DNA from 3 places in the Roseateles sp. P5_E4 genome. Region 1 is predicted to be linked to each of the others. Evidence: riboswitches for the same ligand, from Rfam matches in the RefSeq annotation. Region 1 holds a riboswitch; each other region holds the start of a gene.
The links. Region 1 has a riboswitch for cyclic di-GMP ahead of ACXJLH_RS05170 (S53 family peptidase). Riboswitches for the same ligand answer to the same signal wherever they lie in the genome.
Positions count from the first base shown of each region.

Region 2: linked by a shared signal. The riboswitch ahead of ACXJLH_RS20485 (S8 family serine peptidase) and the one ahead of ACXJLH_RS05170 (S53 family peptidase) in region 1 are both predicted to bind cyclic di-GMP.
Region 3: linked by a shared signal. The riboswitch ahead of ACXJLH_RS19740 (hypothetical protein) and the one ahead of ACXJLH_RS05170 (S53 family peptidase) in region 1 are both predicted to bind cyclic di-GMP.

Region 1 covers NZ_JBFUMS010000002.1:528,731-539,233, reverse strand. Annotated here, with positions in the region: gene ACXJLH_RS05185 (HD domain-containing phosphohydrolase) at 1-1,150, shown strand, start outside; gene ACXJLH_RS05180 (response regulator) at 1,147-1,713, shown strand; gene ACXJLH_RS05175 (ATP-binding protein) at 1,710-3,797, shown strand; cyclic di-GMP riboswitch class I at 3,961-4,047, shown strand; gene ACXJLH_RS05170 (S53 family peptidase) at 4,097-5,905, shown strand; gene ACXJLH_RS05165 (ATP-binding protein) at 5,940-7,250, opposite strand; gene ACXJLH_RS05160 (response regulator) at 7,247-7,957, opposite strand; gene ACXJLH_RS05155 (hypothetical protein) at 8,121-9,113, shown strand; gene ACXJLH_RS05150 (hypothetical protein) at 9,183-9,533, opposite strand; gene ACXJLH_RS05145 (MerR family transcriptional regulator) at 9,774-10,503, shown strand, end outside.
Region 2 covers NZ_JBFUMS010000010.1:235,086-245,588, forward strand. Annotated here, with positions in the region: gene ACXJLH_RS20480 (B12-binding domain-containing radical SAM protein) at 1-1,495, opposite strand, end outside; cyclic di-GMP riboswitch class I at 1,782-1,872, shown strand; gene ACXJLH_RS20485 (S8 family serine peptidase) at 1,984-4,143, shown strand; gene ACXJLH_RS20490 (sensor histidine kinase) at 4,203-5,792, shown strand; gene ACXJLH_RS20495 (ATP-binding protein) at 5,789-7,201, shown strand; gene ACXJLH_RS20500 (GMC family oxidoreductase) at 7,239-8,888, opposite strand; partial or broken gene creD (cell envelope integrity protein CreD) at 8,940-10,330, opposite strand; gene creC (two-component system sensor histidine kinase CreC) at 10,379-10,503, opposite strand, start outside.
Region 3 covers NZ_JBFUMS010000010.1:83,862-94,364, reverse strand. Annotated here, with positions in the region: gene ACXJLH_RS19780 (alpha/beta fold hydrolase) at 1-625, shown strand, start outside; gene ACXJLH_RS19775 (hypothetical protein) at 631-1,194, opposite strand; gene ACXJLH_RS19770 (DUF1801 domain-containing protein) at 1,242-1,646, opposite strand; gene ACXJLH_RS19765 (copper chaperone PCu(A)C) at 1,650-2,093, opposite strand; gene ACXJLH_RS19760 (TonB-dependent receptor plug domain-containing protein) at 2,118-4,208, opposite strand; gene ACXJLH_RS19755 (GntR family transcriptional regulator) at 4,320-4,715, shown strand; gene ACXJLH_RS19750 (ABC transporter ATP-binding protein) at 4,712-5,599, shown strand; gene ACXJLH_RS19745 (hypothetical protein) at 5,599-7,050, shown strand; cyclic di-GMP riboswitch class I at 7,183-7,273, shown strand; gene ACXJLH_RS19740 (hypothetical protein) at 7,368-8,192, shown strand; gene ACXJLH_RS19735 (SRPBCC family protein) at 8,343-8,786, opposite strand; gene ACXJLH_RS19730 (flavin reductase family protein) at 8,877-9,353, opposite strand; gene ACXJLH_RS19725 (M48 family metallopeptidase) at 9,485-10,393, shown strand; gene ACXJLH_RS19720 (Crp/Fnr family transcriptional regulator) at 10,394-10,503, opposite strand, start outside.

The sequences.
Region 1 (10,503 bases):
CGTGTCCGACATGCGCATGCCGGAGATGGACGGCGCGGCGCTGCTCGAACAGGTCCACCAGCGCTGGCCGACCGTCGGGCGCATCCTGTTGACGGGTTATGCCGATATCGGCTCGACCGTCGCAGCCATCAACCGCGGGCAGATCCACCGCTATATCGCCAAGCCTTGGGACGACCGCGAGCTGGTGATGTGCGTGCAGGACGGCCTGGAGCGCCGCCGGCTGGAGAAGGAAAACCGCGCGCTGCAGCTGCTGACTCAAAGGCAGAACGACGAACTGCAGGCCTTGAACACCGACCTGGCGGCGCGGGTCAAGGCGCGGACCAGCGAGCTGGAACAGGTCAACGCCATGCTGGAGACCTCGTTCGCGCAGTTGCAGGAGAACTTCCTGCTGTCGATCAACGTGTTCTCAGGTCTGATCGAGCTGCGTGGTGGTGGCATGGCGGGCTATTCACGCGAGGTGGCCGACCTGGCTCGCCGCACGGCGCGGCGGCTCAACCTGGGTGCAGCGGCAGAGGAAGACATCTACATCACCGGCCTGCTGCATGAGGTCGGCAAGATCGGCCTTCCGGACACGATGCTGCGCAAGCCGCTCTCGGCCATGTCCAGCGATGAGCTCGCCCTGTACCGTCGCTACCCGCTCAATGGCGAGGCGGCGCTGCTGCCGCTCGGGCGGCTGCAACGCGTGGCGCGCCTGGTGCGGTCGCACCACGAACGCATCGACGGCAAGGGCTACCCCGATGCGCTGAGCGGCGACGAGGTGCCGCTCGGCGCGCAGGTGGTGAGCGTGGCTTGCGACTACTACGCCGCACAGTCCGGCCGGCTGTCGCTGAAGCGCCATTCGGCGGCCGAGGCGCATTCGCTGATCCTCGGCGGTGCCGGCACGCGTTACGAGAAGGCTGTTGTCGAGGCCTTCGAGCTGGCGCTCAAGGACGAGCCCTCCGAGAAGCCGCGTGACCGGGAGCTGCAGCCTCACGAAGTGATGCCGGGCATGGTGCTGTCCCGCGACCTGCTGTCGCCGCAGGGCACGCTGCTGCTGGCGGCGGGTTTCGTCTTCGACAACCGGGTCGTCAGGCAGCTGCGCGAATTCGCCGGCCGTGAAGGCGCAAAGCTGCATGTCTTCGTGAAGCTGCCTGAAGGAGGTGCGACGTGAGCGAACGCATCCTGCTCGTCGACGACGAGCCTCACATCCTCAGCGCGCTGCAGCGCCTGCTGCGCAACGGGCTGAAGGACACCGGCGGCGCGCGCTATGACGTTGAAAGCTTCACCGACGGCGCCGTGGCTCTGGCGCGGGCGCGCGAGTGCGCTTTCGCACTGGCCATCTCCGATCAGCGCATGCCGGGCATGACCGGCGTGGAATTCCTGCGCGAACTGCGTCAGGTGCAGCCCGACTGCGGGCGCATCATCCTGTCCGGCTATGCCGACCTGAACGCGCTGGTGGCGGCCATCAACGAGGCCGAGATCGCCCGTTTCATCTCCAAGCCCTGGGCCGACTTCGACCTGCTCAGCGCCGTGCGCCAGGTGTTGCGCATCCGCGAGCTGATGATGGAGAACCAGCGCCTGGCTGACCAGGTGCGCCAGCAGATGGGCGTGCTCACCGCCCAAGAGGCGGAGCTGCGCCGCCTGGAGCGGCTCGAACCCGGCATCACCCATGTGAAATGGGGCAGCGACGGCTCGTTCATCCTGGAGGACCCGGATGAAGAGGTGAAGTGGTGACCGCACTGACGGTCGACTTCAGCCTCGCGCTGCAGGCCGTCAGTGCGTCGGTCCTGGTGCATGGATCGGACCGCATCCTGTTCGCCAACGCGGCGATGGAACGCCTGCTGGGCTATGGGCTGGAGGCGCTGCAGCAGATGCCGCCGCACGGCTGGGCAGCGCCCGAGTTCGCCGATGAGTTGCAGCGCTATGGCCAGCGGGCGCTGGCCGAGGAAGGCGAGCTGCCCGCGATCGAGATCGAGGCGCTGACGGGCAGCGGCTCGCTGCGCGTGCTGGAAGTCAAGGCGCATCGCGTCATGCTCGACGGCCAACCCTGTGCGGTGCTGACCGGGCAGGACCTCAGCGACATCCGCCACGTGCAGACCAGCCTGCTGGACATCGGCCGCGTGCTCTACCAGATCCTCGAGAACAACCCGGTGGCCACGCTCGTGATCGACAAGTCTCACCGCGTCACGCACTGGAACGCCTCCTGTGCCCAGCTCACCGGCCGCGACGCCTCCGAGATGCTGGGCCGCGACGACACCTGGCGCGCCTTCTACCCCGAAGCCAGGCCGCTGCTGGTCGACCTGATCCTGGACGGCAATGTCGAGCAGGAGCGCCAGCGCCTGTACGGCCGGCACTGCCAACCCTCGCCGCACATCGCCAACGCCTACGAGGTCGAGGGCTATTTCCCCAATTTCGGCCGGGAGGGGCGCTGGCTCTACTTCACGGCCGCCCCGCTGGTCGATGCCCACGGGGAAGTCGTCGGCGCCATCGAGACACTCCAGGACATCACGCGACGGCGCCAGGCCGAGGACGAACTCCGCCGCCATCGCAACGAACTCGAGAACATGATCGCGGACCGCACGGCCGAGTTGCTGAGCACCCACCATGAACTCGAAGCCTTTCTTGAGAACGCGTCGGTAGGCATCATCGCGACGGCCAATCAGCAGATCCAGCGCGGCAACAAGAAGTTCATCGAGATGTTCGAACTCGGTGACGTCCCGCCCCATGGGCTGCCGACGCGCCGCCTGTTCAAGAGCGATGAAGACTTCGAAGCGCTGAGCCAGATCGCCATCCCGGTGCTGTCGCGGGGCGGCTCGCTGCTGCACGAGATGGAGGTCTGCACGCTGGCCGGCAACACGCTGTGGGTGCAGATCATTGCCTACGTGTCCAATCCCGAGGAGCCGACAGCGGGCACCTGGTGGCTGCTGCAGGACCGCACGGAGGTGCGCCGCGTGCAGCGTGAGCTGGAGCTCAACTACGAGCGCATCAAGCAGACCAACAACCGGCTTGAGGAAGCGCAGAACCAGCTGCTGCAGGCCGAGAAGATGGCCTCCATCGGCCAGCTCGCCGCCGGTGTCGCCCACGAAATCAACAACCCGATCGGCTTTGTCAGCTCCAACCTCGGCTCGCTGCGCGGCTATGTCCAACCTGTCTTCGCGTTGCTCGCACTGCTGAGGAAGACGCCGGCCGACGCGCTGCCTGGCGATGTGCGAGAAGAGCTGGACCGGGTGGATGCCGCCGTCGACCTGAGCTTCGTGCAGGAGGACCTGCCCCAGTTGCTCGACGAGAGCGAGGAGGGGCTGTCGCGGGTCAAGAAGATCGTGCAGGACCTCAAGGACTTCTCGCGCGTCGACCATGCCGATTGGCAGGACGCCGACCTCAATGCCGGGCTGGACTCGACGCTCAACGTCGTCATGAACGAGGTCAAGTACAAGGCCGAGGTTCGCAAGGACTATGCCGTGCTGCCCCCGGTGCACTGCATCGCCGCGCAGCTCAACCAGGTCTTCATGAATCTGATCGTCAATGCGGCCCATGCCATCAAGGAGCGCGGCACGATCACGCTGACCACGCGCGCCGAGGATGGCTGGGTTCGCATCGAGATCGCAGACACGGGCAGCGGCATGAGCGAGGAGGTCAAGCGGCGCATCTTCGAGCCCTTCTTCACGACCAAACCCGTCGGCCAAGGGACGGGCCTGGGCCTGTCCCTGTCTTTTTCCATCGTGCAAAAGCACGGCGGCCGCATCGAAGTGGATTCCCAACCCGGCGTCGGCACGCGCTTCACGGTCTGGATCCCGCTGCACCCGCCGCAGCCCGCCTGAGCTTTTGTGTCCTGCGTGACACAAAGCAACCACAGGGCAGTAACTCACGAAACGCAGACTGGCGGCATCGAAAGCTCGCGCTGCCCGCCGAGTCAGAAGTCACGCAGCGCCTTTGTCGGGCCCCGTATCTCGGCACCCCGGCGCCTAGACTGAACCTGTTTCACAACCCAGAGGGCAAACCCGTCGAAAGGCGGGGACGCAAAGCCACCGGCCTACAGCGCGCAAGCGCCACGGCAGCGGGGCCGCCAAGACCGGCAGGTCTTGATCGGCGTGGCCCTCCTTCGTACGAGAACCCGGCCATGCGCAGTACCCGCCCTGTCTCCTGGACTTCCTGGACCTTCAGCCTGCTGACCGCCGCGGCGCTGACCGCTTGTGGCGGTGGCAGCAGCGACAGCCCGACCGTCCAGGTCAGCGAGGCGGCCTCGGTCATCAACCTGACCGTTGATCTTGCCGATGGCGCCGCCGCCAGCGTCGAGGCTCAGCCCAGCTTCCACACCGCCGCCGTCGATCTCGAAGAACCCGACAACGGTGCCGCACCCCACCGCAGCCACGCCCTGGCCGGCGTCGCCACCCAAGGCCTGACGCGCGACCGCCTGGACGACGCCATGCGGCCTCGCGCCTTCGCGGCGGGTGCAGGCGAAGCCGCCCCGATGGCGACGTCCACTGCGGTGACGACCTATACGCCGGCACAGATCCGCGCCGCCTACGCGCAGCCGGCCCTGCCCGCCAGCACCGCCGGCCTGACCGCAGCCCAGGCCGCCCAGCTCGGCGCCGGCCAGACCATCTACATCGTCAACGCCAAGCACGACCCCAACATCGCCGCCGAACTGGCCGCCTTCAACACCAAGTTCGCGCTGCCGACCTGCAGCTCGCGCACCCTGGCGGCCAACGCCAGCCTGCCGCTGGCCAAAGCCTCCGCGTCCAGCTGCGAGCTGGTCATTGCCTACAGCACGACCGCCGGCGCCCTGACCGCCACGGCGCCCGCCTATGACAGCGGCTGGGCCACCGAGATCGCGCTGGACGTGCAATGGGCCCACGCGACGGCACCGCTGGCGCGCCTCGTCCTCATCGAAGCGCCGGACGCCGGCGTCGGCAGCCTGTCCAAGGCCGTGGCCCTGGCCAACAAGATGGGCGCTGGCGTCGTGTCCATGAGCTTCGGCGCCGCCGAGGGCAGCTGGACGTCGAGCTATGACAGCGCCTTCACCACCGCCGGCATGAGTTACCTGGCCGCCACCGGTGACAACGGCGCGGCCGTGTCCTGGCCTTCGGTGTCGACCCGCGTCGTGGCCGTCGGCGGCACCACGCTGAGCTACAGCAGCGGTGCGCGCAGCGAAACCACCTGGACCGGCACCGGCGGCGGCACCAGCGCCTATGTGGCCCTGCCCAGCTACCAGAGCGGCACCATCGGCGGCTACGCCAAGCGCGCCGTCGCCGACGTCGCCTTCAACGCCGACCCCAACTCCGGCCAGTACGTGGCGCTGATTGCACAGGGCACGACGACGACGCGCTGGGTCAGCGCCGGTGGCACCAGCCTGGCCACGCCGCAATGGGCCGGCCTGCTGGCCGTGGCCAACGCGATGCGCGCCGCCGCCAGCAAGGCCCTGCTCGGCCAGCCTCATGCCGCCCTCTACCAGCAGATCGGCGCCGTGCCGACGCAGTACGCCGCCGCCTTCAAGGACGTGGCCAGCGGCAGCAACGGCACATGCACGAGCTGCGCCGCCAAGGCCGGCTATGACACGCCCACCGGCTGGGGCACGCCCAACGTCAGCGCCCTGCTGATCAGCCTCAGCGGCGCCAGCGTCACGACCTCGACGACCACCCCCACGCCGACGACCAGCAGCGGCCCCACGCTGACGACCACCAGCCTGAGCGGCACGGCCGGCAAGGCTCTCGCCGCCACCATCGGCTACTCGGCGCCGGGCGCGAGCTCGCTGAGCATCAGCATCAGCGGCGCCGCCAGCGGCATGAGCTTCTCGGCCACCAGCAGCGGCCTCGCCCTGAACTGGGCCAACCCGGTAGCCGGCCGCACCAACCTCGTCATCACGCTGAAGGACAACCTCGGCCAGACGAGCACGGGCAACGTGACGGTGACGATCAACGCGAGCTGAACTCAGCACTGGCGACTGCTCGAATACTGCTTCGTCACGATCCAGACCAGCTGACACGGGCAATGAGGCCGCCACCATCGCGTGGCATCAACCTGAGCTCGGCGCCCTCGGCCCGCGCGATGCGCTCGACGATGGCCAGGCCCAGGCCCGAGCCGGGCTTGCCGCCGCGCGCCGTGTCGCCGCGCTGAAAGGGGCGCTTGAGATCGTCGACCCGGGCCGGCGCGATGCCCGGGCCGCGGTCGCGCACCTCGATCCAGGCGGCACCGGCGTATTCACCGCAGGCCAGCTCGATGGGTGGCGCGCCATGGTTCTGCGCATTGGCGATGAGGTTGAGGACGAGGCGGCGCAACGCCTGCGGCCGTGCGCGCCGATGCACTGCCTGCCCGTTGGCCAGCAGCGGTTGCGGCAGGCCCGGCGCCAGGGCCAGCGTCTCGGCCAGGAATTCGCGCAGCTCGACGTCCACGGCCGGCAGCTCCTGCTCGGCGGGGTGGGCGGCGCGCGCGTAGTCGAGGAACTGGGTCAGCAGCCCGTCCAGGCCGTGGAGGCTGCGGTCCAGCGTGTCGAGCAATTCCCTGTCCCCTTGGCCCGCCCGATCGAAAGAACCACGCAGCAACTCGCTAGCGAGGCGAATCTTTGCCAGCGGCGTGCGCAGGTCATGCGACAAACCGGCCAGCATCAGCAATCGCTCCTCCTCGTCGCGCGCCAGGGCCTCGGCCATGTCGTTGAAGCCGCGCGCCAGCGCCGCGGTCTCGGCCGGGCCGTCAGTGGGCAGCAGCAAGCGGCGCTGGCCGGCACCGACCGCCCGGGCCGCGTCGACGAGGCGGGCCAGCGGGCGGTTGATGCGGCGCTGGATCAACCAGGCGCCGAGCAAGGCCAGCACGGCGCTGACGCCGCTGGCGATCAGCCAGGTGCGCGCGAAATGGTGGGCCGGCTGCACGGCAGGCAGCACCAGCCAGGCCGGCGCGCCAGGCAGTTGCACCGCGATGAGGCCGTTGGCTTCGCGCCGCCACGGCAGCTCGCCGCGCTCCAGGCCCAGTTGCATCGCCAGTTCGGCCAGGAAGCCGCGCTCCACCCAGGTCGGCCGGTCGAGCAAGCGCTGCTGCTGGCCCGAGCCGGCGCGCGCATTGAAGCGATCCACGAAGCCGGCGCGCTCGGCCTCGGGCAACAGGCGCATGCCTTCGGCGACGGCCTGCAGGCTGCGCGCGGTCGCCTCGGCCGACTGCTGCAGGCGCGGCCGGGCGACGAACTGCGCATAAGCAAGCGCATTGACCAACTGGCCCAGCACGATCAGGCAGACGATGAGCCACAGGTTGCGGCCGAACAGCGTGGACAGGCCGAACTTCATCGCGCGCCCGGCTCAGGAATAAAGACGTAGCCCAGGCCCCACACAGTCTGGATGTGGCGCGGTGTGCTCGGGTCGGCTTCGACAAGGCGGCGCAGCCGCATGACCTGCACGTCCAGGCTGCGGTCGCTGACGCCGTGCTCGTCGCCATGCGCCAGGGCCAGCAGCTTCTCGCGGCCCAGCGGCCGGTTGGGCTGGCTGGCCAGCGCGCGCAGCAGCTGGAACTCCACGGTGCTGATCTCCACCGCCGCGCCAGCGCGCTCCAGCCGGCGCTGCGTGGGGTAGAGGGTGAAGTCACCGAAGCGCACCGCTTCCTCGCCCGCAGGGCCGAGGTGGGCACCGAGCTGCTGCTGGCGACGCACCATCGCCTGGATGCGCGCCAGCAGCTCACGCGGGGCGAAGGGCTTGGCCAGGTAGTCGTCGGCGCCCATCTCCAGGCCCAGCACGCGGTCGACGAGGTCACCGCGCGCCGTCAGCATCAGGATGGGAATGGTCTCGCCCTGGCCGCGCAAGCGGCGGCACAGCGACAGGCCGTCCTCGCCCGGCATCATCAAATCCAGCACCAGCACGTCGAAGCGTTCGCGCGCCAGCAGCTGCGCGGCGGTGGCGGCATCGGGCACGGCGCGCACGCTGTGCCCCTGCTCGGTCAGGTAGCGCTGCAGCAGGCCGCGCAACTCGGCCTCGTCGTCGGCGATCAGGATGCGGCTCATAGGGGGATGTTAGGGAGAAGCCCGCGCCCCACCTTGCCGGAAAACAATGACAAACCGTTGCAAGCCGCGCCCGCCGTCAGGCCCTGCAAGCACTGCAACCCGCGCGGCAACCTTTGCGTGGCCACGGCTGGGCAGCATGGCCCCACCTCAAACGGAGATCGCCATGCGCCACGCCGCCTTCACCCTGCTCACCCTGCTGATTGCCGCCCCGCTCATTGCTCAAGCCGAACCAACGCCACTGCAGCGCGCCGGCGCCGCACGGTTGACGGCCGAGAAGTCCGCGGCCTGCGTGGCCGCCCAGCCCTTCTATTGGGAGATCGGCAACGCCACCCAGCCGCTGGCCGGCGGCAAGGCCGGCGAAAACGGCCCCGAGCGCCACACCGAGATGGCCATCGCGTCTGCCTCCAAATGGGTCTACGCCGCCTTCGTGGCCGAGCGCCGCCAGGGCCAGCTCAGTGCCGAGGACGTCAAGTTCCTGCACTTCCAGTCCGGCTACACCTACTACCACGTGTGCCGCCAGAACCAGAGCGTGGCGGCCTGCCAGCAAAGCCTCATCAACGGCCGCGGTCGCCTCAATCCGGCCACCGAAAACCGCTTCGACTACAACGGCGGCCACATGCAGCAGCACGCCATCCTGATGGGCCTGGGCTCGCTGGGCCCGGAGGGTCTGGCCCTCGCGGTGCGGCAGTCGCTCGCACCCACGCTCGGCACAGACTGGTCCTTCAGCTACAGCCAGGCCATGCCGGCCGGCGGCGGCCAGACCAGCGCGGCCGACTACAGCCGCCTGCTGCGCGCCCTGCTGGGCGGCCAGCTGCAACTCGGCCGCTTGCTGGGCAAGGAGGCCGTCTGCACCAACCCACAGGTCTGCCCGAGCGATGCCGTGAAGACGCCCATCCCTGCGACGGAGAGCTGGCACTACAGCCTCGGCCACTGGGTGGAGGACGACCCGCAGGTCGGTGACGGTGCCTTCAGCAGCCCGGGCGCCTTCGGCTTCTATCCGTGGATCAGCGCCGACCAGCGCTTCTACGGCATCGTCGCTCGCGAGCAGCGCCGTGGCGCCCTGGGCGACGACCCCAGCGACAAGCCGGCGGTGGCTTCGGTGAACTGCGGGCGCGAGATCCGCGCCGCGTGGATGGACGGCCAGCCTCGTCGCTGAATGGAGAAGAGATGCCGCCGAAGCCGGCGCACTCCGCGAGCGCGCGCCGGCTTGGGATAACTTGCCGTCTCAGCGCATCCGGTCGGTCTCGAATGCGATGCGATCGACGCTGCCGTCGACGTTGCGGAACAGGCGCACGCGACGCAAGCCGTCGGGGCTGACGAGCAGCTCGGTGTTCTCGGCGCGCCAGGTCTCCAGCGGGCTCTCGTCGAGGCTGACGCCCAGACTGCGCACGCCGACATGGACCTTCAGCGTGCGGCCATCGTCCAGCAGAAATTCGCCTCGTGCGTCGCGCAGCATGGCGCGGCCGGTCATGGCGGGGACGGTGGGTTCCTGGGCACTCGCGGGCGCGATCAGCGTCATGGTTGCGAGCAGAGCGGCCGACAGGGTGAGGGGTCGCAGATTCGTCCAGGTCTTCATGGTGAGGTACTCCTTAGGTTCCCCGAGGCCAGTCGCCTCGGCACAAGCCATAGTGCAAACCCCATGCCAGCTCGAAATGCCAAGAACTTCACGGTCAAACGGCGTCTTCAATCAGTATTCGCCCCAGGTCTGGGCCTGAGCGCCCCGCATCGCGACACCACGCCTCGCGATGGCGCGGCGCTTGACCCTCACGTCACGTGAGGCTTCATCATCCGGCCCGTTTCATGCACGAGCCTGGATATGGACTACACGGTGGGAGAGCTGGCCAAACGGGCCGGCTTGACGGTGCGCACCCTGCACCATTACGAAGAACTCGGCTTGCTGCGCCCCTCGGGCCGCAGTGAGGCTGGCTACCGCCGCTACGGCGAAGCCGACGTGCTGCGCCTGCACCGGGTGCTGGCGCTGCGCGACGCCGGCCTGTCGCTGAAGGCCATCGCGCCGCTGCTGGACGGCGAGGCGCCGCAACCGCTGGCTGACGTGCTGCAGGCCCAGATCGAACAGGTCGAGGCTCAGCTGCAGGCGCAGGAGAGCCTGCTGCTGACGCTGCGCAATGCTGCCAAGCGGCTGGAACTGCAGGGCGATGGCGGCGATGCGGTGCAGGTGCTGCTGGACGCCATGGCCATCCGGCGCGTGCACGAGCGCTGGTTCAGCCCGGAGCAGCTGCGCGCCATGCGCCGGCAATGGGAAGCCATCCCCGAGCCGGAGCGCGACGCCGTCGAGCTGGAATGGCCGCAGCTGATCAAGGAAGCTCGCGCGGCGATGGACGCCGGCCTCGACCCGGCAGCGCCCGAGGTCCAGGCCCTGGTGCGGCGCTGGCTGGCGCTGCAGAAGCAGTTCCTGGAAGTGGCGCCCGGCATGAAGGACACCATGCAGCGCATGTATGCCGCCGAGCCCGAACTGGCGCGCCAGTCCGGTGTGACGCCTGAACTGATCGCCTACCTGCGCCGCTCGAAAGAAACACTGCCCCTTG
Region 2 (10,503 bases), on a different contig from region 1:
CGTCGGCAAAGGCCTTGGTCACGCGCGCCACCTGCTCGATGGAGACGCCCTTCTTCATCAGCTTCAGCAGCCGGTCCGATGCCACCTCCAGCCCGCCCGAGATGGCGATGCAGCCGCTGTCGGCCAGCAGCTGGCAGAGCTCGGGTGTGAAGGTTTTCTCGAAGCGGATATTGCCCCACCAGCTGATGGCCACGCCGCGGCGGATCAGCTCCTCGGCCAGAGCCTTGAGCGCCTTGGGCGGCGCGGCTTCGTCGACAAAGTGGAAGCCCGTCTGGCCCGTCTCCTTGACGATGGCCTCGATGCGGTCCACCAGCACTGAAGCCGACGCGGCCTCGTAGCGCGAGATGTAGTCCAGGCTGACGTCGCAGAAGCTGCATTTCTTCCAGTAGCAGCCATGCGCCACGGTCAGCTTGTTCCAGCGGCCGTCGCTCCAGAGCCGGTTCATCGGGTTGAGCATGTCCAGCAGCGACAGATAGCGGTCCAGCGGCAGGCCGTCCCAGGTCGGTGTGCCGACGTCATCGAAGGGAATGTCGGGCTCGACGAAGTTGGTGTACCTGACCTCCGTGCCGTCGCGCCAGAAGGTACGCACCAGGCGCGTCTTGGAGCGCTTGCCGGCGACGTGCTCCAGCAGCGCCAGCAGTGGCCGCTCGCCGGCGTCCAGCGTCACGTAGTCGACAAAGTCGAAGACGCGCGGCTCGGCCAGTTCGCGCAGCTCGGTGTTCACATAGCCGCCGCCCAGCACGCAGACGACCTCTGGCCGTGCGGCCTTGATCGTCTGGGCGATGCGCAGGGCGGCGTAGACCGAACCAGGGAAAGGCACGGACAGCAGCACGACCTCGGGTTGGTGCTGTTCCAGCGCGGCCAGCGTCAACTTGTGCAGCGTGCGGTCGACGAGATTGGGCGGAGCGGCCAGGGCGGTGGCCAGCGGGTCGAAATGCGCTTGGGCCGCGGCTAGGGATTCGGCATAGCGGACGAACTCGAAGCGTTCATCCACGGCGTCGCGCAGCACGTCGGCGAGGTCGTTCAGGAAGAGGGTTGCGAGGTGGCGCGCGCGGTCCTGCAAGCCGAGGGCGCCAAACGCCCAGGCGAGCGGGTCGCCGCCGTCCTCGTCGACATAGGCGTCCAGCGAGGCGAAGCGCGCGCCCTCGGGGAGGAAGGCGCGGGTGTTGATGCGATGCGCCAGCGTCGGGTCGCGGCCCTGCAAAAAGCCGAGGACGCGCGGCGTGGCGGCCGCTATTGCGTCGAACTCGGCAGCGAACCAGGCGGTCTGCGGCGTGCGCTTGGCTTCGGGCAGCGCCAGCACGGCGTCACGCAACTGGGCCAGGCCGGCGGGCGTGAACAGCTCCAGCACCAGGGCCAGCGCCAGGTCGACCTGCTGCGCGTCGATGTCGCGCGAGCGCAGGAAGCCGGTCAGGTAAGCGGTGGACGGGTAGGGCGTGTTCAGCTGCGTCATCGGCGGGATGACGGAGAGCACGCGGGGAGACTGGCGAAGCATGGGCGGGATTGTCGCGGTGTAGCGTGGTGCGACATGGCTAGCAAACCGCCTCGCATCGCGCGAGGCGCGGGCAGCCGGCGACTTCTGTGCTGTGGTCCTCTGTAAAAGGTCGACTTCTTCCATACGGCCGGAGCGTGATCGGATGGGCGATGCCTCACAACCTAACTGACCGGTTTCACGCGTCGCTGTGAGGCTGGATCATGGATGTGTAACGGTGGCCGGACGGACCCGGAAGCGCCACTTGTTCACAGCGTTAAGCCGCGATTTCAAATACATTCTTTTTCACTGATGACAAAGGCACACCCGAGCGAAAGCCGGGGTCGCAAAGCTTCCGGTCTAAGGCCCGCCTGGCGGGTTACGACAGCGGGGTTGCCAAGGACAAGCCGCCGGCAGGTGCCGTCGACATGGCAGCTCTTCCGTCGCCGGGATGCGGCGCGACGCCCGACCGGGCGTGTGCGTAGGAATCAGCGCAACAACGAAAGCTGTCCATGAAGTCCACCACGCTCCCTCTTCGATTCGTAGTTCTGATCGAGTGGCGCCTGCACGCGGCGCTTGCGCTGCTGCTGACGCTGGCTGCATTGCTGTGGCCTGCACTGGCGCAGGCTGCACCGCGCGACAAGATTGCCGCCGATCTGCGCCAGGCCGTCGATTCGGCCGCTGCGCCTCGCCAGCGCTGGCAACAGGAACTGGCTGGTCGCCGCTACGTGCATACCCTGGTCGTCAGCGACGGGCGGGACGCCGAGCTGGTCGAGCTCCGCCGCGCGGTCGTGGCGGCGGGTGGCACCGTCTACTGGCGCTACCAGTCGGTGCCGGCGCTTTTCGTGACCTTGCCCGTTGACAAGGTTGACGCGCTCGCTGCGCGGCCGGACGTGCAGAGCATCTCGCCGAACCGGCGCGCGGCCCGCACGTTCAGCCTGACCGAGGCCTCCACCGGCGCAGCCGACGTGCGTGCCGCCACGATCGGCGCGGCGCGGGGCCTGGACGGCTCGGGCGTCGCCATCGCCGTGCTGGATTCGGGCATCGCTGGGAACCACACCGCGTTCACCGATGGTCAGCGCTCGCGGGTCGCACGCGCCGTCGACTTTGAGAAGGTGACGCAAGGCGGCGCGGACCGCGCCTGGCAACCCGGCGTCGACCGATCCGACGCGGCGCTCGATGAACGCCCCCAAGCGGCGGGCGGGGCGGATGCATATGGCCACGGCACGCATGTCGCGGGCATCGCTGCAGGCCGCTCGACGTCGCGTCTGCCCGAGTCGAGCGGCATTGCGACCCAGGCCTCGCTGGTCGACGTCAAGGTGCTTGACAGCCGCGGCGAAGGCGAGCTGAGCGATGTGCTGGCCGGGATCGACTGGGTCATCGCACATGCGAAGCAGCAAAACATCCGCGTGCTCAACGTGAGCCTTGCCGCCGATTCGACCGAGTCGTATCGGACCGACCCGCTGTGCGGCGCTCTGCGCGGCGCGAGTGCAGCCGGCCTCGTGGTGGTCGTGGCCGCCGGCAACTACGGCACGGACGCCTCCGGTCAGGAGCGCTACGGCACGATCAGCTCGCCGGGCAATGAGCCCTCGGTCATCACCGTGGGATCGGCCAACACGCAGGCGACTGCCTCGCGCAGCGACGACGCAGTCAACCATTTCAGTTCCCGCGGGCCCACCCGCGGCGGCCTGTTCCTGCCCGACGGGCGCCGCGTCGCCGACAACCTGCTCAAGCCGGACCTGGTGGCCCCGGGCAACCGCATCGTCGGCCCGATGGCGGCCGGCAGCACGCTCGCCACGGACTTCCCCTCGCTGTCGGCGCCCTATGGCGGCACGGCGCAGCCGCGGGGCCGCGAATTGATGGACCTGAGCGGCACTTCGGTCGCTGCGCCGGTGGTGTCCGGTACCGTGGCCCTGATGTTGCAGGCCAACCCCGGCCTGACGCCCCCGTTGGTGAAGGCGATCCTGCAGTACACCGCGCAGGCCCTGCCAGGCGCCAACCTGCTGCAACAGGGCGCCGGCCTGTTGAACGTCGACGGCGCGGTGCGGCTGGCCGGTGCGCTGCGCAGCGATCTCGCCACGGTCATCGCCAGCGGCCGCATCGCGGCGGGTGCGCCGCTGCTGGCGCCGGGCCAGGTGATGCCCGCGCCGGTGTCGATCATCGGCGGTCAGTCGGTGCCCTGGAGTCGCATCATCTTCGCCGGCGGGCGCCATCTCTACTCCGGCAGCGCGCTTTTCACCCGCTACCAGCCGGTGTACGACCCGGGCCTGTTCTGGGTGGGCGGCAGCGCGGCGCGCCTGATCGTCCAGATCCGCCCGGGCGTGGCGCTGTCGACGATCATGGCGTCTCCCGTGCCGTCGGGGCAGCGCTTCCTGACCGACGGCGTCATTGCACTGAATTCGCTGGTCGGCCGCAGTTCGCTGCTGGGTCGCACGGGCGTCTTCGTCCCCACCGCGACGCTTTCCGGCTGGCTGGCATCGGGCAGCGGCGTGGTCCTCAGCGAAGGCGTCGTCCTCAGTGAGGGTGTGGTGCTCAGCGAAGGGGTCGTCCTCAGCGAAGGCGTGGTGCTGAGCGAAGGCGTGGTGCTCAGCGAGGGTGTCGTGCTGAGCGAGGGCGTGGTGCTCAGCGAGGGTGTCGTGCTCAGCGAAGTTGCCCGCACCGGCGAACGATGATGGTTGCTGCAGGCGCCGAGCCCGGAGTGAGCTGGCCTCGGCGCGTCCATCAGGCACTGATGCCGGACTACAACCGCAAGGCGGCGGTGTATTGGTGGGCGGTGGTCTGCATCGGTGTAGTGGTGCTCGCGCACTCGTTGCGCCACGTCGTGAGCCTTTCGCCGGATGCCTGGTTGCGCGTGGTGGGCGGCACGCTGCTGGCGATGCTGGCCGGGCTGGTGCCGGTGCGGATTCCGCGTTCAACGAACTCGTTCACCGCTGGCGAGATCTTCATCTTCCTGCTGCTGCTGCTGAACGGGCCGGAGGCCGCGGCCGTGGCGTCGGCAGCGGAAGCGCTGGTCGGCGCCTGGCGCACCTCCAAGCGCTGGACCAGCCGCATCGCCAGCCCCGCGATGGCGGCCATTGCCATGTTCAGCGCCGGCACCGTGCTGCACGTCGCACTGGGCGAATTGCGCAACCATCAACTGGAGAGCGACAGCCTGATCCTGCTGGGCGCGATCCTGTTTGCGCTCGCCTACTTCGTGCTGAACACCGTGATGGCCACGGCAGTGCCACGGCTCAAGCGCAACGAGCCGCTGTCGGTCCGGGCATTCGTCGACGCATTCGGCTGGCTTGGCATCGCCTACGCGGGCAACGCCTCGGTGGCGACATTGCTGTTCCTCAGCTTCCGGCAGTCGGGCATCGTCGTCGTCGTCGCGGCCACGCCGATCATCGTGATCCTGCTGACGACCGGCCACTTCTTCTTTCGCCGCGAGGAAGCGGCCGAAGCGGTGCGCAAGGCGCGCGAGCAGCAATTGGCGCAGAAGCAGGCGCTGGAGAACGCGCGCCAGTCGGGCATGGCCGAGATCGCCACCAACGTGCTGCACAACGTGGGCAATGTGCTCAACAGCGTCAATGTGTCGGCCGAGTTGATCAGTGGCAAGGTCCGCGGTTCGGAGGCGGCTGGGCTGGCCCGCGCGGTGGCGCTGCTGGACGCGCATGCGCAGGACCTGGGCGACTACCTCACCCGCGACGCGCGCGGGCTGCTGCTGCCAGGCTATCTGAAGCAACTCTCGGTGGCGGTGGCCGAGGAGCGCCAGCAGATCCTTGACGAGCTGGCGGCGTTGACGCGCAGCGTGCGCCATATCAAGGAAATCGTGGCGACGCAGCAGTCCTACGCCGGCGCGTCCAGCATGGTCGAATCGACCCGCATCACCGATTTGATCGAGGATGCGCTGCGCATCGACACCGGCGGCATCGGTCCTCTGCGCGTGGAGCGCGAGTTCGAGGATGTGCCGGCATTGATGCTTGACAAGCACCGCACGCTGCTGATCCTGGTGAACCTGATTGGCAACGCGCGCCATGCGGTGCTGCAGGCGCCGCCCGACGTCGGGCAATGCATCGTGGTGCGGGTACGGGCGGTTGAAGGGGATCGCCTCCAGGTGGCTGTTGCCGACAACGGTTGCGGCATCGCGCCGGAGAATCTCACGCGCATCTTCGCGCACGGGTTCACGACCAAGCAGGACGGCCACGGTTTTGGCCTTCACAGTTGCGTATTGGCAGCTCAGGAGATGGGCGGTACGCTGACTGCCCACAGTGACGGCCCCGGAACCGGGGCCACCTTCACGCTTGAACTACCGCTGACCGCTGCCACGGACACCCAGGCATGAACTCCTTCGAGAACCGTCGCGTCCTGCTGGTCGACGACATGCCGACGATCCATGCGGACTTCCGCAAGATCCTCGCGCCCGAACTCGGCGCCGCGTCGGCGCTGGAAGCCGCCAAGGCGGCATTGTTCGGCGACGAAATCACCGCAGCCGCCCAGCCCTTCGAGCTCGACTCGGCCTACCAGGGCCAGGAAGGCCTGGCCCGCGTGGTCGAGGCGCTGGCGCAGGGCCGGCCCTATGCGGTGGCCTTCGTCGACATGCGCATGCCGCCCGGGTGGGATGGCGTGGAGACGGTCGAGCGCCTTTGGCAAGCCGACCCGAGGCTGCAGGTGGTCTTCTGCACCGCCTACTCCGACGCCTCATGGGAGGAGGTGCTGCAGCGCCTGGACACCCGCGGCCGGCTGCTCATCCTGAAGAAGCCCTTCGACAACATCGAGGTGAGCCAGCTGGCCAACGCGCTGGCTGCGAAATGGCAGGCCACGCAGCAGGCTGCCGCGCAGATCGATCAACTTGAAGCCGCGGTGGCCGCGCGTACCACCCAGCTGACGCAGGCGAACGCGGCGCTGCAGGCGGAAATCACGGAGCGCAAGCAGCTGGAGACCCAGCTGGTGCAATCGCAGAGCCTGGCGTCCATCGGGCAGCTCGCCGCCGGGGTGGCGCACGAGATCAACAACCCGATCGGCTATGTCTTTGCGAACCACGGCACGCTGGATACCTACCGGGAACAGTTGTTCGGGCTGCTCGGCGCCTACCGCGCGGCCGAGGACCAGCTGCCCGCGAGCCTGGCCGCATCGCTTGCAGCACAGCGGGAGCAGGTGGGCCTGGACTATCTGCACGACGATATGCCGGCGCTGATCCAGGAGTCGCGCGAGGGCCTGATGCGGGTTCGCCAGATCGTGCAGGACCTGAAGGATTTCTCGCGCGTCGACGCCGGGCAGGAATGGCAGCGCGTCGACCTGCACGCGGGCATCGAATCCACGCTCAACCTGGTCGCTGGCGAAGTGCAGCACAAGGCCGACCTGGTGCGGGAGTTCGGCCGGTTGCCGGACGTCGACTGCATGCCGTCGCAGATCAACCAGGTGGTACTGAACCTGGTCGTCAACGCAGCCCATGCGATCGATAGCGGGGTGCGCGGCACGATCACGCTTCGAACCGGTTGTGAAGGCGACGCGCATGTGTGGCTGGAAGTGGCCGACACGGGCTGCGGCATGCCGCAAGAAGTGCTCGGGCGCATCTTCGAGCCCTTCTACACCACCAAGCCGGTCGGCCAGGGCAGAGGGCTCGGGCTGTCCTTGTCCTACGGCATCGTGCAAAAGCACGCCGGGCGCATCGACGTGCACAGCCAGGTCGGCAGCGGCACGACGTTCCGCGTCACGCTGCCGATGCGGCGCGCCGAGGCGACGCCGGGCTGAGCGCGGTGACTGGGGCCCAGGTCGGTGCGCCGAACGGCTACTGCGCCAACCACCCCGCCAGCTTTTCCGCAATCATCAATGTCGGCGAATTCGTATTGCCGCTCGTGATCGTCGGCATCACGCTCGCGTCTGCGATGCGCAGCCCGCTCACGCCGCGCACGCGCAGCCGCGAGTCGACCACCGCGCCGGGGTCGTCCTTGCGGCCCATGCGGCAGGTGCCCACGGGGTGGAAGATGGTCGTCGCGATGTCGCCGGCCAGCCGCGCCAGTTCCTCGTCGGTCTGGAACTGCGGGCCCGGCTTGTATTCCTCGGGCTTGAAGCCGGCCAGCGCCGGCTGCGACACGATGCGGCGCGTCAGCTTCAGGCTTTCGGCCGCGACGTGCCGGTCCGCCTCGGTGGACAGGTAGTTGGGCCGGATGGCCGGCGCCACCGTCGCGTCGGGCGAGGTGGCGAGCACCGTGCCGCGGCTGGTCGGGTTGAGGTTGCAGACGCTGGCCGTGAAGGCGTTGAAGCCGTGCAGCGGTTCGCCGAAGGCATCCAGCGACAGCGGCTGCACGTGGTATTCCAGGTCGGGCCAGACCTTGTCGGGGTGGCTGCGCGTGAAGGCGCCGAGCTGGCTGGGCGCCATGCTCATGGGCCCGCTGCGGCGCAGCGCGTATTCCAGGCCGATCATGGCCTTGCCGAGCAGCGAGGCCGAGCGCGTGTTCAGCGTCTTCGCGCCGTCCACCTTGTAGACGGCACGGATCTGCAGATGGTCCTGCAGATTGGCGCCCACTCCCGGCAGGTGCTGCTCGACCGTCAGCCCCAGGCTCTGCAGCAGGTCGGCCGGGCCGAGGCCGCTGAGCTGCAGGATCTGCGGCGAGCCGATGGCGCCAGCGGCCAGGATGACCTCGCCGCCGACGTTGAGCCAGGGCTGTTCGACGCCATGAGGTGTCAGCACCTCGACGCCGCTGCAGCGCAGGCCCGTGTCATCCTTGAGCAGGCGCAGCTTGCGCACCTGGGCGCCCGTCCACAGCTCGAAGTTGGGTCGCCCAAAGGTGGTCGGCCGCAGAAAGGCCTTGGCCGTGTTCCAGCGCCAGCCCTTCTTCTGGTTGACCTCGAAATAGCCCACACCCTCGTTGTTGCCGGCGTTGAAGTCGCTCGTGGCCGGGATGCCGGCTTGGGCGGCGGCGGCGGCAAAGGCGTCGAGGATGGGCCAGCGCAGGCGCTGTTGCTCGACCCGCCACTCGCCCTTGTGGCCGTGCACGGCGGCAAAACCCTCGGGTGCGGTCTTGGGCGTGTCCAGCCGCCAGTGGTTCTCGTGCTTGCGAAAGGCGCGCAGCACGCGCTCCCAGCGCCAGGTGTCGTCACCCGTCACCTCGGCCCAGTGCTCATAGTCGCGGCTCTGGCCACGCATATAGATCATGCCGTTGATGCTGGAGCTGCCGCCCAGCACCTTGCCACGCGGGTAGCGCAGGCTGCGCCCGTTCAGCCCGGCCTCGGCCTCGGTGTTGAAGCACCAGTCGGTGCGCGGGTTGCCGATGCAGTAAAGGTAGCCGACGGGGATGTGGATCCAGTGGTAGTCGTCCTTGCCGCCCGCCTCGATGAGCAGGATGCGCTTCTCCGGGTTGGCGCTGAGCCGGTTCGCGAGCAGGCAGCCGGCGGTGCCGGCGCCCACGATGATGTAGTCGAAACCTTGTCGGGACATTGAGCGCTAACGGGGCGTGCTTGGGGGGTGAGATGCAGCCCCTAGCGTAAATCACTCGGCGGCGGCGCTGCCCAGGCGATACCAGTCAAGCTTGCGCGTGAGTGTCATGACCGCGGCCAGCACGGCGAACAGCAGCACGGCGCCGATCACCAGGGCCGTCTGCTCGCGGCTCAGCAGCACATACAGCGCGCCGTACAACAGCGCGATGCCGCCGCCGAACGCCGCGCCGCGCAGCCAGCCACCCAGCATGGCCGCGGCGTACTGCGTCAGCACCAGGGCCGCCGCGCCGGCTGCGATCAGATAGGCGACCAGGAAGGGCAGATGCTCCGACAGGCTCAGCAACAGCAGGAAGAACAGGCTCAGCGCCAGGCCGACCAGCAGGTACTGCACCGGGTGCACGCGCCGGCCCGTCAGCAGTTCGGTCAGGCCGACGGTGACGAAGGTTAGCGCGATGAACATCAGGCCGTACTTGATGGCACGGTCGCTCATGACGTAGGGGTTCACGGGGTCGATCAGCTCGACGGCGAGGACGTCCAGGCCACCCCCCTTGACCACCTTGCCGCCGTCGGGGTAGGGCGCCTCCAGCGCACCACCACCCGAGAGGTCGGGCAGGGCATGGCCGGCCTGCACATCGGCTACCGCCGTGCTGGCCAGCGACGAGACCTGCCAGCGCGCGGAGAAGCCGCTGACGCCGATCTGGTGCTCGATGGGCAGGAACTGGCCAGTGAAGCTGGGGTGCGCCAGCTCGATTGCAAGGCGACGTGGGTATCGCCGGCGGCAGGCACGATGCCCAGGCGCTGGCTGCCGACGAGGCTGAGTTTCAGCGAAAGCACCAAGGGCTCGTCCGTGTGAAGTTCGGCCAGCGTCGCATGCAAGCCACCGTGAAGGGTCGGGTGTGCGCTGCCGGGCAGGACGGCCAGGGTCCCGCCATCCCGCTTCAATTCGGCGGTGCGGATGCCGCGTGGGTCGCTTAGCGCGATGACCACGGTGGGGTCGCCGCAGCTCAGCCGCCCGTTCGGGTGTTCGGCTCGCGGAGCCAATGCGGTGAGCCGTTCCCAGCGCGCCTCCACGTTCAGCTGGGCGAGGTAGGTGTTCACCTTGAAGAGACCGCGGTGCCGCACTTCCGGGCTCACGCCGCCGTCGATCTTCAACGTGGTTGGCGATGCCATCAGCTGGAAGTCACGCGTTTCGATGGAGTCCTTCTTCTTGTCCACGCCCGGCACGACCCAGCTTTCCTTGCAGTCGCGCACGAGTAGCGGCCCGGCGAAGGCCTGCGGGCCGGCAAGCGACTGCTCGACGCTCTGCGCGGCCTCGCGCTGTCGCCATTGGCGCTCGTGCACGAGCCCGCCGATCTGGGTGAGCACGATGCACAGCACGGCGGTGATGACGGCCAGGATGGCCAGCTTGGAGAAGGTGGGGTTGAGCTTCATGCCCGCCAGCATCGCCAGCGGCGGTGAGGAGGCGACGAAGTGCGTGAAGTCTGTGTGAAGTCAGCGAGGCAGCACGAGCGTCACCCGCAACCCCGGTTCCGCCGCCTCGAAGGCCAGCCCGCCGCCGTGCAGCTCCGCCACGCGCCGTGCAATCGCCAGGCCCAGGCCCGAACCCTTGACCAAGC
Region 3 (10,503 bases), on a different contig from region 1:
GCTCAGCGACCTGGCGCGCGACACCGTTGGTGTGATGGACGCACTGGGCATTGCCAAGGCCCATGTCTGCGGTGCATCCATGGGCGGCATGGTGGCCCAGCATCTGGGTTTTTCGCATGGCCAGCGCCTGAAGAGCCTGACGCTGATGATGACGACCAGCGGCGACCGCAGCGTGCCCAAGGAGAGCCTGAAGGTGCGCCGTGCGCTGCTGTCGCGCCCGCGGCCGGCCACGACGCCGCAGCAGAAGTTCGAGAACGTCCTCGACCACTACGCCAGCCTCTACGGCATCATCGGCAGCCCCGGCTACCCGCCCGAACCCAGCCAGTTGCGCGAGCGCCTCGCGAGCGGCGTGAAGCGGTCCTTCCGGCCTCAGGCAGTCGCTCGCCAGATCGTGGCCGTTGCCGCCGATGTGCACCGCGCCGAGCGGCTGCCACGCATCACGGCGCCCACCCTCATCGTCCACGGCGAGGACGACGCGCTGATCCCGGTCGCCGCGGCGCACGACCTGGCCAAGCGCATTCCCGGCGCGCGGCTGGAAACCATTCCCGGCTGGGGGCACGACCTGCCGGAGGTGCTGTGGCCGCGGCTGGCCGCTGAAATCGCGGCCAATGCGGCCCGGGCCTGAGGGCCTCAGCCCTCGGCGCCGCCCAGCTGCTCGACCGCCTCGTAGGCCCTGACCGCAGCGTCGGCCTCGGCGGCGCGCGCGGTTTTCTCCGCCTGGGCGGCGGCCTTCTCGTCGGCCAGCTTGGCCTCGTAGGCCTGCCGCTCCATGGGGGAGACCGTGCCATCCTCGTCGGTATCGGCCGGCTCGTACGTCGGGGTGGTGCTGGTGCTGACCGCGGGCGTCTCGCGGCCGGCAGGCGCCGCACCGCCTGCGCCGCCGCCGCTGGCATCCGCCGGGGGCGCCTTGGGCGCGCTGGCCTGGAGTTGCTGTGCTGTCACCTGGACGTCGCTACCATCGTCCGGCCGGGCCGGCAGGCTCTGGGCACTGGGCGCCGCCTGGGCGGCCTGAGTGACAGTGCCGGCTCGCTTCGCGCCCTCTGCCGAGATATTGACGACCACGGCCTGCTGGTTGCCGCTGTCCAGCTCCTTGGCGGGCTGCTCGGTGCGGTCGACGGAGGCGCCGCCAGTCAGGGAACTGGCCGGGGCTTGGGTGTTGACGGCGGCGACCATGGGCAACTCCGGAGTAATCATGTGGTATCGGCAACCCTGGCCAGAACTGAACGGGCTTTACGCCCGCTTCACTGGCCCGCGACGCTCGCCCGCTGCGGGTTGCCCAGCTCGGCATTGAGCGCGACGGCCGCTTTCACCAGGGCCAACGCGGTGTCGCGCTCGAATGGCGTGTCCTCTTGCAGTTCCAGCGTGCGCAGCTCGAACTTGCCGCCACCGCGCATGCGGGGCTCCAAATGCAGCAACCGCTTGCCTCGCCAGAAGCCGAACAGCACGCGCTCGGGCTCGGCGCGGATCAGCAGCACCGGGCCGTTGCTGAAGTAGACGAGGTGGCCCCACTTGAGCTTCTCCTCCAGGCCGGGCGCCGCCTCCAGCACGGCCGCGCGCAACGCCACCACCTGGGCCTGTTGCCAGCCGCCGAGCGCGGCGACATAGCCGTCGGGGTCGGCGGCATCAACGATGTACATCTTGGCCATGCGTCAGCGCGCCTGCGCCTTGATCTCGACCGTCGTGCGCTGCTTGTCCTCGCCCTCGACGGTCAGCGTCAGCGGCACGGTCTCGCCGGCCTTGATCGGACCCTTGAGGCCCATCAGCATGACGTGATAGCTGCCGGGCTTGAGCGCCACGGCCTGACCGGCGGGCAGCGGCAGCGCATCGACGGCGCGCATCTTCATGACGCCGTCGTCCATCTTCATCTCATGGATCTCGACCATGGCCGCCACTGGCGAACTGGCCGCCACGACCTTGGCCGGCTTGGCCGAGGTCAGCTGCATGAAGGCGCCGGTGGCCTTCTGCGGCGCGACGGTGGCGCGCACCCAGGGGTCGTCAACCTTGACTTGAGCCTGGGCGGCGAAAGAGGCGAGCAGGGCAGAAGCGAGCAGCAGGCGGCGCATGGTGAAGGGCGGGAACGCTAAAGCCTGCATTGTGCGCAGTCCTTCGAGCAAGGGCTAGAAGCGGTACAGCCCCTGCAGCCAGAACCAACGCCCGGCCAGCGGCAAGTCGTTGGGCAGCACGCCGCCGGGCAGGGTCGGCTCGCGGGCGTCGGCGTTGAGCGCATTGCGCAGCGAGCCCGAGACTTCCCAGCCGAGGGTAGCGGCCAGGCGCCGCACGGTCAGGTCGACGGTCGTGTAGTCGGCCACTGGCGGCCGCGCGTCGCCCGCCGCGCGCTTGCGGTCGGCGACATGGTTGGCCTGGCCGCTGACGAGCCATTGGTCAGGCAGGCGCCAGTCGACGCGCAGGTAGTGATGCTGATGCGGCGCATAGCCGGCATCAGCACCGGTCGCGCGGTCGGTGGCGCGTTGCAAGGCCAGGTGACCCGTCACGCTCAGCTGCCGCAGCGCGTCCCACCGCAGCTCGAACTCGCCGCCACGGCCCTTGAGCCGGCCGACGTTGCGGTAGGTCGCACCGGTGGCCGGTGCCGGGTTCGCAACGACGCGCACGATGTCGACGGCGTCGAGCCGGTAAAGGCTCAGATTGAACTGCAGCTCGGCGCTCGGCGCCCAGGCGAGCACGAACTCGGTCGTCTTGATGCGCTCGGGCCTGAGGTCCGGGTTGCCGGTGCTGACCGGGTTGATCGTGTACTGCTCGCTGAAGCCCGGCGCGCGGAACGCTCGCCCATGCATCAGCTTGGCCGTCACGTCGTAGGCAGCCTCCCAGACCAGGGCCAGGCGCGGATTGGTGGTGCCACCGAAATCGGAGTAGCGGTCATGGCGGACGCCGGCGGTGAAGGTCCAGTCGGGCGCGACGCGCCATTCGTCCTGGCCGTAGACATAGTTGCTGTCGCGGCGAGCCGGCCGGATATGGGGCTGGATGGCGTTGTAGTCGATGACAGGCCCGGTTGGCACCGGCACGCCGGTCGGCGTCAGGATGAAGTTCTTGTGCGTCTCGGCGCGGTAAAGGTCGGTGTCGTCGTGGCCGACGCCGATGCGCAGGCTGTGGCCTTGGAACCCGCCATACACCGCATGCGCGTCCACGCGCCACATGCGCTCCCAACGCGCCGGGCCGCCGATCATGCCGTCGGGAAAGAGATTCGGTCCGATGCGGACGCCGGCCGGAAACAGGACCAGGCCGCGCGGCGTCTGCTCGTGATAGTTGTGCAGCGCCGCGCTGAAACCGGCGGCCCAGTCGGGTGCGAGCTGCGCGTCGGTCCAGCCCAGATCGGCCATCAGCCGGTCCATGTCGATCACGCTGTCGGGGTCGAGGGCCGAGTTGACGCCGGCGCCGGTGCCGGCATTGCGGCGCACGACCTTGTTGACGCGCAGCCGCCACTTGTCCCAGCCGAGTTCGAGACCTGCATCAACGGCATCGTGGCCAAGATTGGCCGGCCCGGGAGCGCGGCTGGCGTGGGTGCCAAACAGGTTGTCGAGCCGCGTCGCGCCGTCGGCCGTGATCGTCGCGCCATGGCCATCGGTCGCGCCGATGCGCAAGTAGGCGGCGAGCACCAGCGGCCCGAGCTTGCCGCCATGCTGGAGCCAGGCGTCGCGGCTGCGGAAGGAGCCGCCGCGCAGGCCAGCCTCGGTGCCCCGCAGATCGGCCGGGCCCTTGGTCACGATATTGATCACGCCGGCGAAGGCGTCGGCACCGTAGAGCGCCGAGCCGGGGCCGCGGATGACCTCGATGCGCGCGACGTTCTCCAGCGGCAGGCCAGCCCAGGTATTGCCCTTGTCGCCCGTGTACGCGGTCTTCATCGGCTGGCCGTTGATCATCAGCAGCACCTGCACATTGAGCGGCTGGCTCAGCAGGCCGCGCACGCCATAGAGCGGCGTGTACATGATCGGGCCGTAGCTGACATGCAGGCCCGGCACGGTGGCCAGGGCCTCGTCGAGATCGGTCGCGCCTATCGCCGCGATGTCCTGCGCCGTGATGACGGTTGCCACGGCCGGCGCACGGCGCAGGGGCTGCGCGCTGCCGGTCGCGATGCTGATGGTGCCCTTGTCGCCATAGGCCAGGGCCAGGTCTTCATCGATAGGTTCGGCACCGACACCCGCCGCCGCGAGCATCGAGATGACCAGCCAGTGCCGACGGTGTGTCTGCATCATGAGGGTCTCCGCGGGCCGAGACGCAAACCATCGTACGCCCGCGCAGACAACAAACGCTTGACATCAACTGTCCACGTGTACTATCGTACTGATACACGTAGGCAGTTAACGATGGATCCCACCCATTTCGTCCACATCAACACCGGCTCGCCCGAGCCCATCTACCGCCAGCTCATCGAGCAGGTGAAGCGGCGCGTCGCGGCCGGGCAGCTGAAGGCGGGTGACGAGATCCCGTCCGTGCGCGAGCTGGCGCAGGCGCTGGCCGTGCACCCCATGACCATCTCCAAGGCCTATTCCCTGCTGGAGTCCGACGGCGTGTTGGAGCGCCGCCGCGGGCTATCCATGGTGGTGGCGGCGCAGCACCAGCGCGCCCAACCCACTGCCGACCGCGTCGAGCTGCTGCGGCCGACGCTGGAGAAGGCGGCCGCCGAAGCGCGGCAGCTGGAGCTCCCCAAGACCCAGGCCCTTCAGCTGTTCAAAACCATCCTCGACGAGACGCAAGCATGACCGCCTCCTCCGCCCACTTTCCCCACTCCGACACCGCCACCGCCGAACTCGCTGGCGTCAGCCTCGCCTATCCCAAGGGCAAGGCCGTGCTGAAGGCGCTGGACTGGACGTTGCAGCCGGGCCAGGTGGTCGGCCTGCTGGGCCGCAACGGCTGCGGCAAGACGACGCTGCTGGAGACGCTGCTGGGCCTGCGTGAACCTCAGCAGGGCCGCGTGCAGCTGTTCGGCCAGGACGCCGCGCGGCTGGATGACGCGGCGCGCGCCCGCATCGGCTATGTGCCCCAGCAGAGCGACCTGTTCGAGAGTTTCACCGCGGCCCAACTGCTGGCCTACTTCAAGAGCTTCTACCCGCGCTGGAACGAGTCCAGGGTCGAGGGCCTGCTGTCGCGCTGGGATATCGCCCGCGACAAGCCCATCCGCAAGCTCAGTGGCGGCCAGCAGCAGCGCCTGTCCATCATCCGCGCGCTGGCCCACGACCCCGACCTGCTGGTGCTGGATGAGCCCGTCGCCAGCCTTGACCCCGTCGGCCGGCGCGACTTCCTGCGCGAGCTGGTCGACCAGGTGCTGGACCGCGGCACGACCGTCGTGTTCTCCACCCACATCCTGTCCGACCTGGAGCGAGTCGCCTTCAACCTCGCTTTCCTGAGCGGCGGCCGCATCGCCCTGCAGGCGCCGCTGGACGAGCTGCTGGAGCAGGTGCGCGCCTTCACCGGCACCGTCACCGAACTGGCCAGCCTGTTCGCGCGGCTGAACGCCCAGCCGCTCAAGCGCACGCCACTGGAGGCCGGCCGCGAGCGCGTGCTGGCGCGGCTGCCGGCCGGCGTGAGCGCGCCGCTGGACGCACAGGCCGTCAACCTCGAAGACCTGTTCGCGGAGCTGACGTGATGAAAGCCGCCCCCTACAGCCAATTGCTGCTGGCCTTCTGGCGCCAGCGCGATCGCGAATCCCCCTGGGGCCGCCGGGCGCTGTTCGCCCTCGCCGTGCTGGGCCTGGCGCTGGGCGTCTACCTGGCGCCGCAGCTGGCGATGCCCATGCTGGCCCTTTCGGCGGCACTGGTGCTGATGTCGCTGTGGATGGCCATCATCGGCAGCCTCATGCAGCAGAACCATCCCCATGCCGCGCGCTTCGTGCCCGGCCATCTGCGCCAGACGCTGGAGTCCGCGCTCGCAGCCTGGGCCGGCTTGTCGCTGGGCAGCGCAGCCCTGCTGTGGCTTTGCCTGCCGCAGATGCCCTCCTTCGCCCTGCTGCTGCTGGGCGCCGCGGCCGTGCTGGTCTTCATGGGCTGGGCGACGCGCGAATGGCAGCTCTGGCTGGTGATCCCCTTTGGGCCGATGCTGTTCTTCGGCACCGGACTGGATCGGCGGCTGGCGGCTCTGAGCACCGCGCTGCGCGAGCTGTGGCTGGCCCAGCCGCTGTCCGTGCTCGCGCTGAGCCTGCTGGCCCTGGGCTGGTCGCTCACGCGGCTGTTCGGCAGGGGCGATGCGGCCCATGCCGAGGCCTATGCCCGCCTGGGCCGCATGCGCCGCGCCGCCGAGGACAGCATGCAGGGCAAATACGCCGGCGCTGCCGCCTTCGGTCGCGTGGGCGAATGGCTGAGCCAGCCTTTTGCGCTCGCCGTGTCGGCCTGGCAGTGCCATGTCGTCGCGCAGGCCGAACCGACTGGCCAGAGCGCCATGCGCCGCGCCGAGATCGTGCTGCATGGCCGGCAGCACTGGCTGCACCAGAGCCTGGGCGCCGTGATGGCCGTGGGCATCGCCGCGCTGAGCTTCTTCATCGCGTTTGCGCTGGCCGGCCAGGGCCTGCAGGACAACTGGACCAAAGGCGCCTACGGCATGGCCATCGGCCTGGCGAGCATCGGCTTCAACCCTTGCTTCACCCTGCCCAACATGCTCTGGCACAGCCGCCGCGAACAGGCCCTGATGCGGCTGCTGCCAGGCCTGCCGCAGGGAGAGGCGCTGAACCGCGCGGTTGCGCTGATGCAGTTGCGCCACGCCCTGGTTGCCTGGGCGCTGACGACCGCCGGCCTGGGCCTGCTGGCCTGGGCCGCGAACAATGCCGCACTGCTGTGCCTGGCCTTTGGCGCCCTGCCACTGAGCACCGGCTGGCTGCTGCGCGCGCCTTCGCGCATGAAGTCGCCCACGGCCTGGACCACCGTCGTGCCCATCCTGGCCTTCATGCTGATGGGCTGGGGCATGTTCCTGCTGCAAAAGGATCTGGGCGCGCCGCTGCCTCTGCTGGCAGGCATCAGTGTTGCGCTCAGCGCCGCGCTGGGCGCATGGCGCTGGCGCACGCTGAGCGCTGCGCCAACGGCCTTGCCGGCCGGTCGCTTGAGCTGAAAACGCTCGGCGCAAGCCCGCCGCAAGCTTCAAAAACCGCTCGTCGCGGGCCTCGCGCCGCTCGCCGGTCGGGGGTCTCGGTTCGTGAACTGACGCACGGACAAGACACGGCTTACATCCGCACACTGCGTCCCATGCAGTCGGCAAACCCGTCGAAAGGCGGGGACGCAAAGCCACCGGTCTTCGTGCTCTGACAGGAGCAAAAGACAGCGGGGCCGCCCTGGGCGGACAAGGACATGTCCGCAGCGTGGCACACGGGGAGGTGCCGGCTACTGCCCAGTAGCCCCACCCTTTGCATCAACCCGAAAGACCACGCCATGAAGTACCAAGCCATTGCCTTCGCTGCCCTCGCCCTGTTCGCCCAGGCCAGCTTCGCCGCCGACCCGACGGCCCAGCTCACCGGCCTCGTGCGCATCGTCAAGAGCGACGGCCAGACCGTCCTCGCCCAGGCCGCGCCCATGCTCGTCGCCGCCAACGGCACGGCCACGGGCGCCATGCCCCAGATCACCGTCAGCGAGAAGGATGCCTTCATCTCCAGCCTCGGCCGCTGCGCCTTCAACTTCAAGTACGACGAGGTCAGCGCCTCGGCCGTGGCCACCAGCACCAACCGCATCTACAGCAACGACACGTTGATCGCGCAGAACACGCAAATCGCGCTGACGCCCAAGGTCGTCAAGACGATCTGGACCCAGCCCTATCTCTTCGCCGGCGCGAACAACGTGAAGGTCGTCGTCAATGTCGACGGCGTGCCGAGCACGGGCTGGGTGCGCATCAACGTGAGCGGCACCTGCGGCAAGCCCGCCGCGGCACCAGCTCCGGCACCCGTGGCCGCGCCGCCCGCACCGGCCCCGTCGCCCGCTCCCGCACCGGTCGTCTATGTCCAGCCCGGCTCGGGCGACTGGAACAACCTCAACAACGCCTGGGGCTACAGCAACTACGCGGCAACCCAGCTCAAGGGCAAGGGCTATGCGAAGTACGCCGAGATCGTGCGCCTGAACGCCGCCCTCACGACGGCGATCAACGCCAAGAAGATCTCGACCGGTGACTACGGCAGCCTGATGGCGGCCTGGAACGCACTGATGGCCGACCCCGCCTTCAAGGCCGCGATGGCGGCCATCGTGCCGACACCAGGCGTCAAGTAAAGACCCCTCGTCCAGTCCCGCTCCGCTGAACACGAGCGGGCCTAACCGGCCCCCCGAGGGGGCGGCGATGCTTGGCGGCATTGAGCCGCAAGCACATCGCCATGGCGGGCCGGCTAGGGGCGGCCCGTCGCTCGGCCCGAGCGCACCACGTTACTGGTTGATTTCCGGCTCGGCCAGCTGGGCCAGCAGGGTCAGCGACTCCTGCCAGCCCAGGTAGCAGGCCTCGGCCGGGATCATGGCCGGGATGCCTTCCTGCTTGATGTGCACCTCGGTGCCGCAGAACACGGCGCGCAGCTCGACGGTCGTCGTCATCTCACCAGGCAGGTTGGGATCGTCGAAGGCTGCCGTGTAGCGCAGCTTCTGGCCGGGCACCAGCTCCAGGTAGCGGCCACCAAAGCTGTGGCCGCCGCCGGTGGTGAAGTTGGTGAACGACATCTTGTACGTGCCACCCACCTTGGCATCCATCTCGTGAACGGTGCCGGTAAAGCCATGGGGCGGCAGCCACTTGGCCATGGCGGCCGGCGTCGTGAAGGCGCGGTAGACGCGGTCGGGCGGGCAGCGCAGCACGCGGTGCAGGGTGACGGTGTTGGTCATGGTCGATTCCGTGGTTGGACAGAGGATGGCCCTCTGTCATGACGACGATCAGAGCCCGACCGGATCGACAACGCCAACCCGGAAAAAACCCTAGATCGGCAACTCGGTGAAATAACGGCCGCCGTGGAAGATCAGCGGCTGAGCGCCGAGCCGGGACGAGCAACGCTCGACTTCGCCGACGAAGATGACGTGGTCGCCCTCCTCGTAACGGCTGCGGTTGGCGCATTCGAAGACGGCAGCAGCCCCCTCCAGCACCGGCGCGCCGCCCGCGCCCTCATGCCAGGCCACGCCGGCGAAGCGATCGATGTCACGCGTCGCGAAGCGCTGGGCCAGCTCCTTCTGGTCGGCCGCGAGGATGTTGATGGCGTAATGCGAGCCATGCGAGAACACCGGCATGGAGCCGGCGCGGCGCGCCAGGCTCCACAGCACCAGGGGCGGGTCCAAGGACACGGAGTTGAAGGAATTGGCGGTGAGGCCGACCAGGCCGCCGTCCGCAGCGCGAACGGTGACGATGGTCACGCCGGTGGCAAACATGCCCAGTGCGGCGCGGAATTGCTGGCTGTCCATGGGGTGATTGTCGCCAGTCCCGCGCCGCTGTCCTACGAAAGCCGCCATCGCCGCCCAAGCACAATGTCGGCATGGATGCCGACGACTTCCAGGTCCGCGACGACCTGCAGTTCACTGACCCGCCGACGCGCATGTTCGGCGACTGCGCCGACTGCGCCGCCGGCCGCTGCGCGCCCCCGGCCTTGCGCGGCCGCCGCCTGTTCACCGGGCTGCTTGCCGCTACCGGTGCCGCAGCGTTCATGCCAGCCTGGGCACGCGAAGGCGTGGAGGTCGGGCCCAAGAGCAAGTTCACCGGCTTCGTGTCGGCCGACCAGCTGGAACAGGCCGGTGGCCAGCAGTACGCGCTGATGATGCGCGAGGCCGGCCAGCAGCGTGCCCTGGCGCCGATGGACCACCCCCAGGCCCAGAGGCTGCGCTACATCGCCCAGCGCATCATTCCCTTCAGCTACGAATGGAACGACCGCGCCCGGCAGTGGAAGTGGGAAGTCAACCTGCTGGCCAGCGCGCAGCTGAACGCCTTCTGCATGCCGGGCGGCAAGATCGCGTTCTTCTACGGCATCCTCGACAAGCTCAAGCTGGAAGACGACGAGGTCGCCGCCATCATGGGCCATGAGGTCGCGCATGCGCTGCGCGAGCATGCCCGCGAGCGCGTCGGCAAGTCGGCGTTCACGAACGGCATCGTGGAATTGGGCTCGGCCTTGCTGGGGTTGGGCAACGTGGGCCGCGGCCTTGCCGGCATGGGAGCCCAGCTGGTGAACCTGCGCTTCAGCCGCGACGACGAAAGCGAGGCCGACCTCGTCGGCATCGAGCTGTCCGCCCGTGCGGGCTATGACCCCGCCGCCGCCGTGCGCCTGTGGGAAAAGATGATGACGGCCAACAAGGGCGCGCCACCGCAATGGCTGTCCACCCACCCGGCCAGCACGACGCGCATCCGCGACATCCAGGCCAACCTGCCCAAGGTCGAGGGCCTCTACAAGCGCGCAGCCAAGCCGGACCAGCGCTTCCCGGTTGCGCCGCCGCTGCAGGTCAGGTCGCGGTAGCTACCAGCGCGCTGGCAGGCTCTTGAGTCGCTGGTATTCGCCGGCCGCCACGCGCCTCAGGTAGCCGCCCAGCTCCAGGTCCTTGACGAGCTTGGACACCATCTCACGCG